DNA from 4 places in the Metabacillus hrfriensis genome. Region 4 is predicted to be linked to each of the others. Evidence: riboswitches for the same ligand, from Rfam matches in the RefSeq annotation. Region 4 holds a riboswitch; each other region holds the start of a gene.
What was found. Region 4 has a riboswitch for cobalamin ahead of QLQ22_RS13835 ((2Fe-2S) ferredoxin domain-containing protein). Riboswitches for the same ligand answer to the same signal wherever they lie in the genome.

Region 1 (4,256 bases), 250 kb from region 4:
TCACTTTGGAAATTTAATCGGACGGCTTGAAGGAAGGAATCCTGAAGCTCCCGTATTAATGATTGGTTCACATATTGATTCACAGCCGTATGCAGGCAGATTTGACGGTGTAATCGGTGTTTTAGGTGCACTGGAGGCCGCTCAAACATTGAAAGAGCTGAATATTACTCCCAATATGCCAATTGAAATCGTCGCATTTTGTGATGAAGAGGGCTGCCGTTTTAATAAAGGGTTGTTTGGAGTAAGGGGGATCCTCGGCAAACTGGAAGAAGGGGAGTTAGACCGGACAGATAAAAGTGGAATCACTCGAAAAGAGGCATTGATTGAATTTGGATGTGATCCCGAAAAATTTAAGGACTCAGAATATCCTTCTGGAGGCATTTCCGCATTTATAGAGCTCCACATTGAACAAGGGCCGATTCTTGAAGCAAAAGATACACCTGTTGGAATCGTTACAGGAATATCAGGACCATTATGGCTGACGGTAGAACTTGAGGGCTTTGCAGGACACGCAGGATCTGTTCCCATGCATATGAGGCAGGATGCGCTTGTAGGAGCTGCAAAAATTGTTGTTGCCCTTAATGAATTAACAAGCGAGGATGTCACTGCGCCTACAGTCGGTACAGTTGGAAGCATGAAAATCTTCCCAGACTCGCGAAATATCATTCCGGAAAAAGTCAGCTTTACAATCGATTTAAGAGATATTGAGATTGAAAGACGCGATTTTATTGAAAATCTGCTAAGAAAAAAAATCCACACAATTTCTGAACTGCATGGATTAACTTATACCATTTCAGAAGATACAAATAGTGAACCGCGGTATTGCTCTGAAAGAATCATGAAGATAATGAAAAATGAGAGTTCACATATCGGACTGAATCCGATTGAATTGATGAGCGGACCTTTTCATGATTCATTAGCGATGTCGTACGAATGTGAGTATGGGATGATCTTTGTCCGCTGTAAAGACGGTATCAGCCATAATCCTAAAGAGTATTCAACGATGGAGGATATCTCAATTGGAACGGAGCTATTATACAGAACGGCTATGAAAATGGCTTTAGATTAAATAATGAAAATAGTAATGGTAAAGCTATATAAAGAGCGCCAAAGTGGATAATTATTCATTTTGGTGTTTTTTGATAGAAAAATAGCGACCTTAAGAAGCAACTTGATGTATTTTAATACATCCTTGTCAAATGAGGCGGCAATTTCTTTTGACTTAAGATTCCTTATGAATCATAATCAAAATGGAAAAAGACAGACAAAGAATACATAAAAAAGATTGAAAGCGGTGTATCGAAATGAAGAAAAAAATTGCTCTATCATGGAGCGGCGGCAAAGATGGCTGTATGGCACTGCATAAGCTCATTGGCCAAGGTCATGAAATTGCATGTCTTATAACCACTGTACCTATTGAGCTAGAGAGGACGTTCGGACATGGCGAGAAAATGGAAGCAATACTAAAACAAAGCGAAGCCTTAGGTATTCCTGTGCATTTTATTAGATGCACATTTAAGGGATATACTCAAAGTTTTATAGACTCACTTAAAGATTTGAAGAATAAATATCAACTTACTAGCGCAGCTTTCGGAGATTTATATCTTGATGAACACCGCAGCTGGGGAGAAAATACGGCAGACTCAGCTGGCTTAGAAGCACTGTATCCGTTATGGATGAAGAAGGATGAAGCTGCGCAAGCCCTTCAAGATTTTGCAGATAGCGGATACAAAGCAGTCATCATCAGAACTCAGGATAATGTGCTTGATGACACATGGCTCGGCCATGAAATTGATCAGCAGCTAATAGAAAGAATGAAGTCCACACCGATATGCCCAATGGGTGAGGCAGGAGAGTATCATACCTTTGTGTATGATGGGCCGCTATTTAAAAAACTGATCAAACTGCAATTTGGCGAGAGAATTCAAATGGAAACAACAACTCGCCTGGAGCTGGAGGATTTAAGCCTAATCGAGAAATAGCCTGACTTAATGAGTTCATTTTCAGATACAAAAAAGAAGTTGATGACATTTCCAGATTTATAGATTACAATGAACAAAAAATATGATTTCTTTAAAAGTGCCTGATGAGATCAGGATAATAGGGAAACCGGTCAGAATCCGGTGCAGCCCCCGCTACTGTAAGCGCAGATTCAGTTGAAACGCCACTGACTTTTCAAGTTGGGAAGGTTCAATAGAAAATGAAGCGCAAAGCCAGGAGACCTGCTTTTAATGATTGATTGCTTGTTTTTCGGTGGGAAGAATAAGTCAGGTACCCTTAGTGTGTATGACTTTGCTTATTAAAGGCCTTGACTGACTTCCATTCAGTTCAAGGTCTTTTTTATGTTTAAAGACGAAAAGAGGAGATGAGTGAATGACAGGGAAAGATCAAAAAGGAAGATTGCTTGTTTATACGGGTAATGGCAAAGGAAAAACAACAGCATCCATAGGTCTTGCTGTCCGTGCGATTGGAAGAGGTATGAAAGTATCCATCCTGCAGTTTATAAAATCACCAGAGAGAACCTACGGTGAAAAAAACGTGCTTGAAAAACTCAACGGTGCTGAAATCCATCAGCTTGGAGCAGGATTCACTTGGACTAAAACACCAGATGTGCACCGGAAAGCTTTAAAATCAGCCTGGCAAATCGCCAAGGAAAAGATTTTGAGCGGAGAGTATGATGTCGTCATTCTTGATGAAATCAATAATGCGCTTGCTATTCATACGTTTCCGATCGATGACGTGCTGCCTATTGAGGATGTCATACATACGATTCAAAACCGCCCAAATCATGTTCATATTGTTTTGACAGGAAGAGATGCAAAGGATGAAATAAAGGAAATCGCTGACCTTGTGTCTGTTATCAATGTGGAAAAGCACTACTACGAAGAAGGTGTAGATGCCATCTATGGAATTGAATACTAATGAGCCAAAATCATTAAAACTGATGATTCAGGGTACACATTCAGACGCTGGAAAAAGCATGCTCGTTACGGCACTATGCCGGATATTTCGAGAGGACGGCTATCGAACAGCGCCTTTTAAATCACAAAATATGGCTCTGAATTCTTACATTACCAGTGATGGCAAGGAAATAGGCAGAGCTCAGGGAATTCAGGCCGAAGCTGCCGGAATTGAAGCCACAACTGATATGAATCCGATCCTAATTAAACCTTCAAAAGATATGGAGTCTCAGGTCGTTTTTCACGGGAAGCCCTATGCAAATATGAAGGCATCCGAGTACAGAGAGGACTTTTTCCAGTTAGGTCTTGAGGCGATTAAAGAATCGCTGATGAAACTGTCGGACAAATACGAGGTCATTGTGATAGAAGGAGCAGGTTCTCCTGCAGAGGTTAATTTAAATGACCGAGAGCTTGTCAATATGAGAGTAGCAGCAATTGCAGAAGCTCCAGTGATTTTAATCGGAGATATTGACAAAGGAGGCGTTTTCGCCAGTCTGGTCGGGACCCTTCAGCTCATTAGCGAGTGTGACCGGAAGCGGATTATAGGTGTCATCATCAATAAATTCAGAGGGGACCTTTCACTGCTTCAGCCGGGATTGGACTGGTTTGAAGAATATACGGGGCTGCCGGTACTTGGAGTTGTTCCATTTTTGCCTGACCTTGAAATAGATGGGGAAGATTCCCTTGTTTTAAGCCAGTATTCAAATGGTACCAATCACGATGCAGAACTTGACGTAGCTGTTCTTTCATATCCGAGATTATCCAACTTTACAGATATCGATCCGTTAAGACTGGAGCCTGATGTGAATATCCGTTTTGTTAAAAAAGCTGTGCATTTTGGAAATCCTGATCTCATCATTTTGCCTGGAACCAAAAACACAGCTGAAGACCTGCTGTTTCTTAAGCAAACAGGACTCTTTGACAAAATAAGATCTGCTTATGAAAAAGGAACTCAACTAGCAGGCATTTGCGGAGGCTATCAAATGCTCGGCGAAAAGCTGATGGATCCAAACGGCGTTGAATCAGATCATCAGGAACTTGGTGGACTTGGTATTTTCCCTGTAAATACAACCATCTTATCCGAAAAGAAAACCATCCGCTCTGAGGGCTATTGCTCACTAAAAGATTTTGGCAGAATTTCTTTATCAGGGTATGAGATCCATATGGGACAAACAGCATCAACAAGGAAAGCAGAACCTTTTTCAGTCCTCTCCGGAACAGAGGAAGGCTGTACCGCTCGAGATGGCCAGGTGTTCGGCACGTACTTGCATGATGTTTTTCATAACGATGAATTCA
Region 2 (4,256 bases), 640 kb from region 4:
GACGGCAAAGAGGTCAGTTTAACTCCTAAAGAATATGAGCTGCTTTATTTCCTCGCAAAAACACCGGACAAAGTATACGACCGCGAGAAATTATTAAAAGAAGTATGGCAATACGAGTTCTTTGGTGATCTGCGTACAGTTGATACACATGTAAAACGCCTGAGAGAAAAACTGAGCAAGGTATCACCGGATGCAGCTGCCATGATTGTGACTGTATGGGGAGTTGGATACAAATTTGAGGTAGGCAGTGAATGATGTTTTGGAAAAGCGTTGTCGGTAAACTGTGGTTTACCATTTTATTGCTCGTTTCATTTGTTTTATTAATTCTGACTGTGCTTCTTCTGGAATTCATTGAAAATTATCATGTGGACGAGGCCAAACGGGAGCTTACACAATTAGCCAACAAAATCTCTGTTATTCTTGAAAAACATGAAGATCAAGAACTGGCGAGGTCAATCTCATGGGAACTGGCCGATGAGCTTACAAGCATCATCATCGTGGAAGATCAGAACAAATACTGGTTTTCGCCAAAGAAATTTGACAGTACCCCTGTTTTTGAAATGGAGGATATTCAGAATGACAGCGAGCTGTCTAAAGTATTTGCAGATCAAAAAAATGTCAGCAAGCTCACCCAACTCTCCATTGAGCAGCAGATCAGTTCGGATAATAACGAGGAAGTGCTGGTCGTCGGCGTACCCTATGAGCTGAAAAATGGAGAAAACGGGGCAGTGTTTATGTCGCAGTCGCTGCTTGCTGTTCATGAAACAACAAAGCATACGACAAAATATATTCTGCTTGCGGCAGGTATTGCCATTGTATTAACAACGATATTCGCATTCTTTCTATCAACAAGAATCACTTATCCGCTCAGAAAAATGCGGGAAGTAACGCAGGAGCTTACACGAGGAAAATTTGATACGAAGGTGCCGATTTTAAGTCATGACGAAATTGGCGAGCTTGCCGTCGCGTTTAATCAAATGGGCAGGCAGCTGAAATTCAATATCAATGCACTCAACCAGGAAAAAGAACATTTAACCAGTATTTTAAGCAGTATGGCAGATGGAGTCATTACGCTGAATATTGACGGGACGATTCTCGTCACCAATCCCCCTGCTGAACGGTTTCTTCAGTCCTGGTACTACGAACAAAAAATGCAAATTAATGAGGGAGAGGAAATCCCTCCAGTAGCAAAAGAATTATTTCAAAGAGTTGTCAGCACAGAGAGAGAACACATAGTCGAGGTCAATCTGCAGGGCAGAAGCTGGGTGATGGTTATGAGCCCTCTCTATAACCAGTCATATGTTCGGGGTGCAGTTGCTGTTCTCAGAGATATGACAGAAGAGAGAAGGCTGGATAAGCTGCGGAAGGATTTTATTGCCAATGTAAGTCATGAGCTGAGAACGCCGATTGCCATGCTGCAGGGATACAGTGAAGCGATCGTCGATGACATTGCAAGCTCTGAAGAAGAGAAAAAGGAGATTGCACAGGTAATCTACGATGAATCGCTGCGCATGGGAAGACTTGTTAACGATTTACTGGACCTGGCAAGAATGGAAGCCGGTCACATTTCTCTGAATTTAGAACGAATCTCTATTCATGAGTTTATTGAAAAAATCAACCGAAAATTCCAGGGACTTGCAAGGGACAAAAAAATTACGTTAACCTCTTCATTTTCGATAGATGACCCTGAGTTTGTTTTAGATCCCGATAAAATTGAGCAGGTTTTGACGAATCTTATTGATAATGCGATCAGGCATACGCTTGAAGGGGGATCTGTTGAAATTCATGTTCAAACCGTTGCAGGCGGCATGAAAATAGATGTAAAAGACACAGGTACAGGTATTGTAGAAGAAGATCTGCCTTTTGTCTTTGAACGGTTTTATAAAGCAGATAAAGCAAGAACGAGAGGCCGTTCGGGCACGGGACTTGGCCTCGCGATTGCAAAAAACATCGTAGATGCCCATTCCGGCACGATCAATGTACACAGCAAGGTAAATGAAGGTACAGCATTCAGCTTCTATTTGCCTCGAAAAAGCGATCTTTCTGATAGAACGTGACGAAAATTCTTGTTTCATAAGGAACGCCTTATAAAATTACTGTTGAAGACCTGAGTCATTTTATGTAAAATAAGACTGAATTAAAAATCGTATATTTTGAGATATAGGTGCTTTACGCTTAATAGGGAATCGGGTGCAATGCCTGAACTGTCCCCGCAACTGTATTTGCCGACGAAACTTTGGTTAAACCACTATATAATCAGATGGCTCTCTTGCTGTTTATTATATGGGAAGGTTCAAGTGGAGAATGAAGCAAAAGTCAGTAGACCTGCCGGAATCTCTTACATTGTTTGTATTCTTCGGGGGTTGAGCATAGAAACGGCAGGATTTATGTTTCATTGCATACAATCTGTTTCTTATTATGCCGTTTATTAAGCCCATCTGCAGATGGGCTTTTTGTTTTGTGGTTTCATGTTTCACAAAATAGTTACATACAGATGAAGGAGAGATTAGTTGTGAATAAATTTTTAAGCTTACTGTCTGTTTTATTTTTAGCGCTGCTTGCAGCTTGCGGAAATACAGCAGAGGAGCCGAAGAAGGAAGCTCAGGGATCAGAGCAGGCCGCTGAAAATGGAGAAAAAGCAGAAGAGACAAAAGCTGTTGTTACACTGACTAAAAACGAAATGGCAGAGAAAGTTGATTCAAAAGAAGTATCTTTTGAAGAAGGGCAGACTCTGATGGATGCAATGAAAGCGAATTTTGAAGTGGAAGAAGCTGGAGGGTTCATCAGCGGAATTGATGGAATGATGGCAAGCGATAAGGATAAAACCTACTGGCACTTAATCGTAAATGGAGAAGATGCGATGACTGGTGCTAATGAAATCGAGCTGAAAGATGGAGATAAAGTAGAGTTCGATTTAAGAAAATATGAGTAATCCTGGATCACGTTATGACAACTAGAAGAATCAGTCTGCTTTCCCTGCTGATTGCTTTATCAGTTGTAGGGCGAATGGCCTTTCAATTTGTTCCGAACGTCCAGCCAATGACAGCGATTATTCTGATTACTTCAATCCTAATTGGTCCTGTAAATGGCATGATTGTAGCCGTATTAGGCTGCTTCTTGAGCAATTTGCTGCTCGGAATGGGAACATGGACAATCTGGCAAATGCTCGCATGGGGTACACTCGCGTTATTATCAGGTTTTTTAGGCAAATTTGTGAAATCAAATCGTCTGATCATCTTTACACCCATTTCTGTATTGTCGGGTTATCTTTTCGGGTTTGTTGTATCACTGAATATGTTTGTATTAACTGACCATGGCTTAGCTTATTACCTTGCAGGCTTGCCTTTTGATACAGCACATGCAATCGGAAATGGAATTTTCTTTCTTCTGCTTTATCCTGTTATGCGAAAAACGTTTGAGTATTACTTGAATAAGAAGGATTATGGCATAACAATGCAATAAGAAAAATGGTAAAATAAAAGAGCGATTAGATTCGCTCTTTTTATTTTAAACCCTAAAGGAGCTGCTTAAAATTGAATCTGTATACGAGAACTGGCGACAAAGGGAAAACAAGTATAATTGGCGGCCGTGTCGACAAAGATGACTTAAGAGTCGAGGCATACGGCACAATTGATGAAGTAAATTCATTTGTCGGACTTGCCATGACGTGGCTTCATGAAGAAAAACTGATTGACTTGTATCATGAATTTGAAAAGATCCAGCATGAACTGTTTGATTGCGGCAGTGATCTTGCGGTTATACATGGCAAACAGAAGCATCCCTATAAAACAACAGCTGAAATGATTGCATTTTTAGAAGAAAGAATCGATCATTATTCTGCTGAAGCTCCTCCGCTGCAGCGATTTATCCTTCCCGGAGGCACACAAGCAGCATCCGCGATACATATTGCAAGAACAGTAGCCAGAAGAGCTGAACGCTGCATCGTTTCCCTGCAGAAGCAGACGGAGATTAATGAACACGTATTAACATATATGAATAGATTGTCAGATTACTTCTTTGCTGCTGCAAGAGTCGCGAATGCGAGGCTTGGCTCTAAAGATGTAGAATACGAAAGAAGCGCAATCGTATTTACGAAGCCTAAACAATCATAAAATAGCTGGAAATAAAGGAAGGGAGCACCTTCCTTTTTATACGTTCAGGAATTTATAAAAGTCAAAAGGCTGTGGATTATATAATAAAGATATCTGCGTTCGGAGCCGGCGCCGATGCCTAGATGCGTGTCAGAACGAATCCGC
Region 3 (4,256 bases), 1.9 Mb from region 4:
GGCATTTAAATCTGGAGCAGTAACAGGTATTTTATAATCCTTTTTCTCTTCAGAGTACATTTTTTGGAAAATTGGATCGATGCTCGCTGTACTGCCAGCAAGAATGGAGGTAGAAGCATTTGGCGCCACAGCCATCAAGTAGCCGTTGCGAAGCCCTTTTTCCATAACCTGCTGTTTTAATTCATCCCATGGCATATTTTCCGAAGTGTAATCTCTGCTTTCGAAATACTCTCCGGTATGCCATTTTGATCCCTCAAAAACTGGATAGGCTCCTTTTTCAGCAGCAAGCTTCATACTTGCCTGGATCGTGTAAAAGGCAATCTCTTCATATAACTTGTCAGCATACTGTACGGCTTCTTCGTCTTCCCATTTCAGACGTTTTAAAGCAAGCAGGTGATGCCAGCCGAATGTTCCAAGGCCGACTGCACGGTATTTCTGATTGGTGAGTTTAGCCTGCATCACAGGTATGTCATTCAGATCTATCACGTTATCGAGCATTCTGACCTGGATGGTAATAAGACGCTCAAGCACTTCATCAGCGGCAGCTCTTGCAAGATTAATAGATGACAGATTGCAGACAACAAAATCACCCGGCGTTTTAACGGTGATGATTTTTCCGTCTTCTGTGAATTGCTCATCCATTGTCGTTGCGCTCTGATTTTGAGTTATCTCTGTACACAGATTGCTGCAATAGACCATGCCCTTATGTGAATTCGGATTGCTGCGATTCACTTCATCACGATAAAACATGAATGGGGTGCCTGATTCAAGCTGGCCTTTCATGATGCCTTTCATAATTTCAATAGCAGGTACGGTTTGTTTAGATAGATCAGGATGATTGACGCATTCCCAATACTTATCGCGGAAGGAGCCGAAACCTTTTCCTTCATCGTAAAAATCTTCTAAGGAATACCCCATCACTTTACGGACTTCATGCGGATCAAATAAATGCCAGTCGCCGCGGTTTTCCGCCTGCTCCATGAAAAGATCCGGCAAGCAGACACCTGTAAATAAGTCATGAGTTCTTAAACGCTCATCGCCATTATTCAGCTTTGAATCCAGGAATGAAAAGATATCTTTATGCCACACATCCAAATAGACAGCGATGGCTCCTTTCCTTTGACCGAGCTGGTCTACACTTACTGCCGTATTATTCAGCTGCTTCATCCATGGGATGACACCGGATGAGACCCCTTTAAAGCCTTTGATGTCACTTCCGCGGCTGCGGATTTTTCCTAAATAAACTCCGATGCCTCCGCCTGATTTTGAAAGATTTGCAATATCTGTATTGCTGTCAAAGATTCCTTGCAGACTATCATCTACTGTATCTATAAAACAGCTCGACAGCTGGCCAACAGGCTTGCCGGCATTTGAAAGCGTCGGTGTAGCAACGGTCATGTACAAATTGCTGAGGGCCCAGTAAGCTTCTTTGACAAGCTGCAGACGGTGCTCTGTCTTTTCATTGGCCATTAGCGTCATGGCAATGACCAAATAACGTTCCTGAGGCAGTTCAAATATTTTTTTATCAAAATCTCTTGCTAAGTAGCGGTCAGACAGAGTGCGAAGTCCAATATATGTAAACAGCTTATCTTTTTCCGGCTGAATGATGGAAGAGAGGCTTTCTATTTCTTCATGTGAATAGGCGTTAAGCAAATGCGGACTGTATATGCCCTTATCAGTGAGTGTTTGGATTAAGTTCACAAACGAATCATATCCATTATGCTGATTGCGGTTGAATGCAGCTTCCTTATAAAGCTTTCTTAGATAAATGCGAGCACAAAAGTAAGTCCATTGAGGCTCAAGCTCACTAATATTGGAGAGGCCTTCGAGAATAAGGAGATTGGAGATTTGGGATGTTGTATATTCACTGCGGCCATCGATGCTTTGGATGACTCTTGTGCTGTAATCATCCAGGTCAAGCTCTTTAAAGTCGTGTCCGATTTCATCTATGAAATTCTTAATCCGTTTTTCTGAAAATGGGGATTTCTCAAGTGTAAGTTCATTAAAAATAATAGTTGCCATTGTGGTTGCCATTTGACATCCTCCTAAAAAATAATAAAAAAGCGCAAGCGCCATTATCAGCTTCTAGTTCTGAACGGGGAGCCTGAATTTTTATGCCTAAAAAAAATCCGCTCATGGGATCATGAGCGGATCAAACGATAGAATAACAGGGTGAAAGCAGTCCTGTTATTAACCATCGTTCCATCTCCTCAGTCCCCGAAGAATTCGAAACTATCTAGCAATCAAATGGCAGGTCTCCTGACTTGTGATCATTCTTCGCTGAGTCCTTCCCATACTTCAATCTCGTACAGTGGTAATCCCAGTTCGTCACACTTACAGTTGCGGGGACAGTTCCGGATTTGCACCGGATTCCCTTTTAAGCCAATAAATTGGCACCTTTGCTCGCTGTTGTTTTTCAATATGTAGTATTGTAGTTTTGATTAAATATCAATATGTTGTGTTCTTGGCTAATTTCATCATAATGGACAGGAAAAGAAATTTCAACTTAAATCTTCTGAAATTCAAATAAAAATGTAAAACCATTTTACAGACCAGCGTGTTTCATCATAACATAGGGAGAGGAAGTTTTTCATTCAATCACATTTATTCGATCCGATTTATTTTTGAAAACAGCTTTCAATCTAAATAAAGGAGCCTTCATATGTACATACTTTTAAACGGTAAATTTAAACAGAAAAACGAAGTATCCATTGACTTTGAGGATAGAGGATATCAATTCGGGGATGGTGTGTACGAGGTTATTAGAGTATATAATGGCTCATATTTTGCGATGAAAGAGCATATGGAGCGATTTGTCAGAAGTGCAAAAGAGATTAAGATTGTACTGCAGAATACAGCAGAGGAATTAACGGCGATGCTTAATGAGCTGCTTCGGAAAAATCAAGTGCAGGACGGCGCGGTCTATATGCAAATCACACGGGGCGTAACAGGGAGGAAGCACCTTTTCCCCGGGCAAGACGTTAAGCCTCAAATTGTGGCCTATCCAATTCCCTGTTCAAAACCTGCAGCAGAACAGGAAAAAGGAATTAAACTGCATTTGATGGAGGATGTCCGCTGGCTCAGATGTGACATTAAAAGTTTGAATTTGCTGGGGAATGTCCTTGCAAAGCAGGAAGCTTTTGAAAATGGTGCATATGAGGCTCTGCTGCACAGGGGCGAGCATATAACGGAAGGCTCTTCATCCAATTTTTACGGAGTAAGGAACGGTGTGATTTATACTCATCCTGCCAATAACTTGATTTTAAATGGCATCACACGGATGAAGGTCGTTGAACTGTGTGAAAAAAACGGTTTAACGCTAATCGAAGAAATGATCAAAGCAGATGATCTTGTAAACCTTGATGAAGCTTTTATTACTTCAACAACCAGTGAAGTCATTCCAGTTATTGAGATTGACTCAATGAAAGTCAATGGGGGAGTACCGGGTCCGGTTACGAGAGAACTTCAGCGATTGTTTGAGGAAATGATAGATTAAGATTTTCAGGATCATAATAAAAAAGGAAAGAGCTATAGCTCTTTCCTTTTTTTATTATGATGCAATTGATTCTAAGTTTGGATTCCCGTTATTTTTACGTTCAGGAAGAAACCCGTACAAAATGCTGAACAAAGGAGAAAGACATAAAAATAATGCAAATGGGATGTATACGATGGCGTCAACACCAAGAGTCTGTGCGAAAAAGGCTCCGCTGACCCCCCATGGAACTAATGGATTGAAGAGTGTACCGCCATCATCAAGGGATCTTGATAGATATTTTTTATTGATATTCAGTTTTTCATAAACTCCCTTGTAGGATTGACCGGGAATAAAAATGGATAAGTATTGCTCACCTGTAACTAAATTGACTCCTATTGAAGAAGAAACCGTTGCAAGGATAAGCTGGCCCTTTGTTTTTACCCGACGTATCAAACCGTTCAAAAGTGTTTGAATCAACTGCAGCTTGTCCATTAATCCACCTAAAGCAAAGGCGATCATGATAAGTGAGATGGACCACATCATGGACTGCAGACCGCCGCGATTCAGCATATTTTGAACCATTTCTTGTTCAATGCTGAAAGTTGTGCCGTTTTGAAGAACATTTAAGAATTGGGCAAAAGTGGCATGATCCTGAAATAAGATTCCAGTTGCACATGCCGTGGCAACTCCAACTGCAAGAGCAGGAATGACGGGAACTCTTGTCATAGCGAGAACAATCACTATAAGGGGAGAGATTAACGTCCAAGCACTAATCTGCACA
Region 4 (4,256 bases):
CCTGCTCCAGTTGGGTGAGAGCAACTGCCTGTTACTGAGGGAATCTTTAAGGCAGATAATACAAACGCAAAAGCAGCAGACAGGCCAAGCATTGTTTTCAATTCAGGGTTTTCTTTAAGCTTCTTACGTATAGAACGCAAGCCGGCAAGTATGAAGGGAAGTGTTGCAGCCCACCAAAAAACCGCCCAGCCAAAAGGCAAAAAACCTTCCATGATATGCATAGCATAAGCATCTTCGTACGAATTCAGCCAAAAATAACTTGTTAATCCCAGCACCATGATTAGTGACACCTGCCATGATTTTTTATTCATCTTCAATCTCCCTTAAAATTAGTAGCGTTCAAATAAAAAAAGCATTTAAACCCACTAGAGTTTAAATGCTTACAAGACAATTGTCAGCCCGTCACACAGACACAGCAATATCCTTTCGCACACACCTCCCTATTTCCCGTAGGTCACATTATGTTCTTTATACAGGCAGGTCTCCTGACTCATCTTCATTGTTTCCTGCGTCTTCCCGCTTTTTATAAAAAGCAGTGACAATATGCAGGTCACTCAGACTTACAGTGGCGGGAACCGTGTCGGACTTACACCGAGCTTCCCTTTTAAGCTATACATTCTCAATGTACAGCACCTGTTAAGATTGATTAATTTGTCTATACCTTACTATAAGGTTTAGCAGTTGTCTATTTATTTTTCTATGATTTAGCATGATCAAAAGAGGTATTTATGTCCTTTTTTATCCAACTATATGCATAAATAGGTTTCATATTTTTATAATAAATGTTTTTTCATACACGAGAAGGATCTTAATATATCTAATTCTGTCTCGATCATTAATTTTAGGAGTGTCCACCTCAACTCACAGAATAATAATGTAGAGGCGCTGAGTTTCATAAATTTAGTATTAAAGTTTCTTTTGCTTCGGGGGAATGGTGAAACGAATAGCAGGGGAAATGGCTTATTTTAATGTGATTTAGCGCTTCCGTTTTATCCGCCAAAATAATTGGACGGATTTTTTTGTTGTCCGATTTTTTAAAAAGTAGTTTGCTAATTTCTGAATTCTTGTTTAATATGAATATCGAAATAGACAAATTTATGAAATAATAACATTAAGAATAATAATTAAATAATTAAAAGATAGGTTCAAAAATCTTACCAAGATTTTGATTAAAAGGGAAGTACGGTGAAAAGCCGTCGCGGTACCCGCCACTGTAATGGGGAGCTTATTGCAAATGTCACTGATAATATTCGGGAAGACGCAATAAAGCAATGAACCTTAGTCAGGAGACCTGCCTATCTTTTACGCATACCCACGGGCTTATGGGTAGATGTGTAGTAGAAAATGCTATGTTCTTTTGCTATGTATTTTTTGTGCACCTCTATCTATATAGGGGTGCATTTTTATTTTTCAAAAAATAATGGACTGGAAGTGCTAAAATGACAACTTGGAATTTGAGGGAAACGAAACATCATGTATTAATTTGCAATGGCAGCAGCTGTATGAGGAAAGGAGGCGAGGAGGTTACGCAGGCGATTAGGGAGGAAGTCACAAATATGAATCTTGATACCTTGATACATACGACACGAACCCGCTGTAACGGAAGATGCAAGGATGCTTGTGTTGTAATTGTGTATCCTGAAGGAACATGGTACAAGGCGATTACTCCGGAAATTGGAAGTGAAATCGTACAGAAACATTTGGCTGGAAAAGAAATTTTAGAAGAAGCCGTTATTTACAAATATGATCAACAAGGTTTTGCTGCTCCGGAAAACACAGAGTGTGTAGCCGGAATATCCAAACCAATAAAATAAAGCCGTTAATTTGTCATCCTTTGAGATTCCTGAATAGCAGCATGAATTTGATGGGGAATTAGCATAGATAGAGTATCAGGTATACCTTGGGAACTTATGCTGGATAAAAAATTCTCAAACAACTTTACATAAACGGGTACTCGTTGTTGGTTCACTTATTATTTTTAAAATTTTTCGTCAACACGAAGAACAAATCAATTGAAAAAAGGTTATGAATCCGGAATTGTCCTGCTGCGGCAAGAATGCCATTTATTTCTGGATGATCGAAACTGATTAATCTTGGAAACGTTTAGTTTAGAGTCAGGCAGTTTATGTTGGCTGATAGTTTGAAAGGAGGAGCAAACGTGCGGGGAAAGTTACTTGTAATTGGTTTTGGACCTGGAAGTTTTGAACATATGACAAATAGAGCTCAGGAAGCCATACAAGAGAGCGATTATATCATTGGTTATAAAACATATGTTGAGTTAATAGAAAATCTCTTGACCGATCAGAAAATTATTAGTACAGGAATGTCCGAGGAAGTAAGTCGTGCTCAAGCGGCTGTCCGTCTTGCTGAAGAAGGATATAAAGTTGCAGTCATTTCCAGTGGTGATGCAGGTGTTTATGGGATGGCAGGCCTGGTCTATGAAGTATTAATTGATAAAGGGTGGAAAGAAGAAACAGGTGTAAGTGTCGAGGTAATCCCTGGTATATCGGCCATTAATTCCTGTGCTTCTCTTCTTGGTGCACCAATCATGCATGATGCATGCACGATTAGTTTAAGTGATCATTTAACTCCATGGGATCTAATTGAAAAACGAATTGAAGCGGCCGCACAAGCTGATTTTGTTGTAGCTCTGTATAACCCAAAGAGTGGACGCCGCACAAGACAAATTCAAGAGGCACAAAGGATATTATTACAATATCGATCACCCGATACACCAGTTGGGCTGGTGAAGAGTGCATATCGTGAGAGCGAAAAGATTGTGACAACCGATCTTGCACATATGCTTGATTACGATATCGGTATGCTGACGACTGTAGTTATTGGGAATTCATCTACGTTTTTTTATGATAATAAAATGATTACACCAAGGGGGTATCAAAGGAAGTATACATTAAATACAACTGAACAAAGATTAAAACCGCATGAACGCTTAAGACATGAAAATGAACCATGGGCACTCCATAAAGGCAAGAATGAAACTGATCATAGTACTGAAGTAAAAACTATAGACGGTATTGCTGCTTCCTTACAATTAGCTCTAGAAGCTCTTAGTAAAGTTGAAGGTGAACCTAAAAGGATTCTGGAAAACGAGACTGTTAATAATCCAGTAGTATCGATTTTTGAATTAGCCGTAAGTCCAGGAATCGCAAATAAGAAGTTTACACCAGACCAAATGATCACTCTCGCTGAGGTAGTCGGAGATGAGGGGACAATGGAATACACCCCGCACCATCAAATATATTTAAAAATTCCAACTGCGAGTCCTGAGGTCATTACTCAAAAATTAAGAAGTGTAGGTTTCCTATTAGAACCTATTGGTGATGTTTTTCAGCTGAAAGCTTGTGATTTCTGCGAAGGCGAGAAAAAGGATTCCATCCCTCATGCTGAAGAGTTACATCAAAAGCTAAGCGGACTTGAATTGCCTAAAGAGCTGAAGCTTGGCTTCAATGGCTGCGGTATGGCGTGCTTTGGTGCAGTAAACGAGGACATTGGAATTGTTTATAGAAAAGGAAAGTTTGATTTGTTTTTGGGAGCGAAAACGGTAGGAAGAACAGCTCATGCAGGACAGCCTGTGGCGGAAGGTATTGAGCCAGATAAACTAGTGGAGATTATTGAAAATATTATATACGAGTATAAAGAGAAAGGTCATCCAAATGAAAGGTTCTTTAAGTACTTTAAACGTGTCGGGAAAATTCAGGGCTATACCTATAGAGACATGACACCGAAGATAGAAATTGAACCAGCTCCATGCGGAGACTAATTAGAGGATAGGGGAGAAATATATGAAAGCTGTTTTACTAGTTGGACACGGAAGCCGGGATTCAGAAGGAAATGAGCAGGTAAGAAAAACAATAGAAGATTTAAAGCCGCAGCTCGACCGGGAGCTATTAATTGAAACGTGCTTCTTAGAGTTTGAAACACCTACAATTGAACAAGGCATTCAAACATGTGTTGAAAAAGGGGCAACAAGTGTTTTTATTATTCCAATGATGTTATTAGCAGCTGGACATTCAAAGATTCATATACCAGCAGCCATTGATGAAGCAAAAGTAAAATATCCAGAGGTTCACTTTACATACGGAAGACCATTCGGAATTCACGAGGAAACGGTAGAAATTTGTAAAGATCGTTTAGAAGAAGCGGACGGGAACATAACCGAACCTGAACACAACACGGCAGTAATTTTGCTGGGTCGAGGCGGCAGCGATCCAGATGCGAATAGTGATTTATATAAA

Region 1: another riboswitch for cobalamin. It lies ahead of cobO (cob(I)yrinic acid a,c-diamide adenosyltransferase); the one in region 4 lies ahead of QLQ22_RS13835 ((2Fe-2S) ferredoxin domain-containing protein).
Region 2: another riboswitch for cobalamin. It lies ahead of QLQ22_RS16885 (DUF4430 domain-containing protein); the one in region 4 lies ahead of QLQ22_RS13835 ((2Fe-2S) ferredoxin domain-containing protein).
Region 3: another riboswitch for cobalamin. It lies ahead of QLQ22_RS04605 (ribonucleoside-diphosphate reductase subunit alpha); the one in region 4 lies ahead of QLQ22_RS13835 ((2Fe-2S) ferredoxin domain-containing protein).

The regions. Positions count from the first base shown of each region.
Region 1 covers NZ_CP126116.1:2,528,014-2,532,269, reverse strand. The annotation lists gene QLQ22_RS12640 (M20 family metallo-hydrolase) at 1-1,069, shown strand, start outside; gene QLQ22_RS12635 (Dph6-related ATP pyrophosphatase) at 1,305-1,982, shown strand; cobalamin riboswitch at 2,061-2,244, shown strand; gene cobO (cob(I)yrinic acid a,c-diamide adenosyltransferase) at 2,374-2,922, shown strand; gene QLQ22_RS12625 (cobyric acid synthase) at 2,906-4,256, shown strand, end outside.
Region 2 covers NZ_CP126116.1:3,418,140-3,422,395, reverse strand. The annotation lists gene QLQ22_RS16895 (response regulator transcription factor) at 1-255, shown strand, start outside; gene QLQ22_RS16890 (ATP-binding protein) at 252-2,057, shown strand; cobalamin riboswitch at 2,146-2,347, shown strand; gene QLQ22_RS16885 (DUF4430 domain-containing protein) at 2,513-2,932, shown strand; gene QLQ22_RS16880 (ECF transporter S component) at 2,947-3,462, shown strand; gene QLQ22_RS16875 (cob(I)yrinic acid a,c-diamide adenosyltransferase) at 3,534-4,112, shown strand.
Region 3 covers NZ_CP126116.1:907,181-911,436, forward strand. The annotation lists gene QLQ22_RS04605 (ribonucleoside-diphosphate reductase subunit alpha) at 1-2,034, opposite strand, end outside; cobalamin riboswitch at 2,233-2,415, opposite strand; gene dat (D-amino-acid transaminase) at 2,663-3,496, shown strand; gene nhaC (Na+/H+ antiporter NhaC) at 3,551-4,256, opposite strand, start outside.
Region 4 covers NZ_CP126116.1:2,777,328-2,781,583, reverse strand. The annotation lists gene QLQ22_RS13840 (energy-coupling factor ABC transporter permease) at 1-311, opposite strand, end outside; cobalamin riboswitch at 459-650, opposite strand; cobalamin riboswitch at 1,125-1,313, shown strand; gene QLQ22_RS13835 ((2Fe-2S) ferredoxin domain-containing protein) at 1,440-1,814, shown strand; gene cobJ (precorrin-3B C(17)-methyltransferase) at 2,159-3,781, shown strand; gene QLQ22_RS13825 (sirohydrochlorin chelatase) at 3,804-4,256, shown strand, end outside.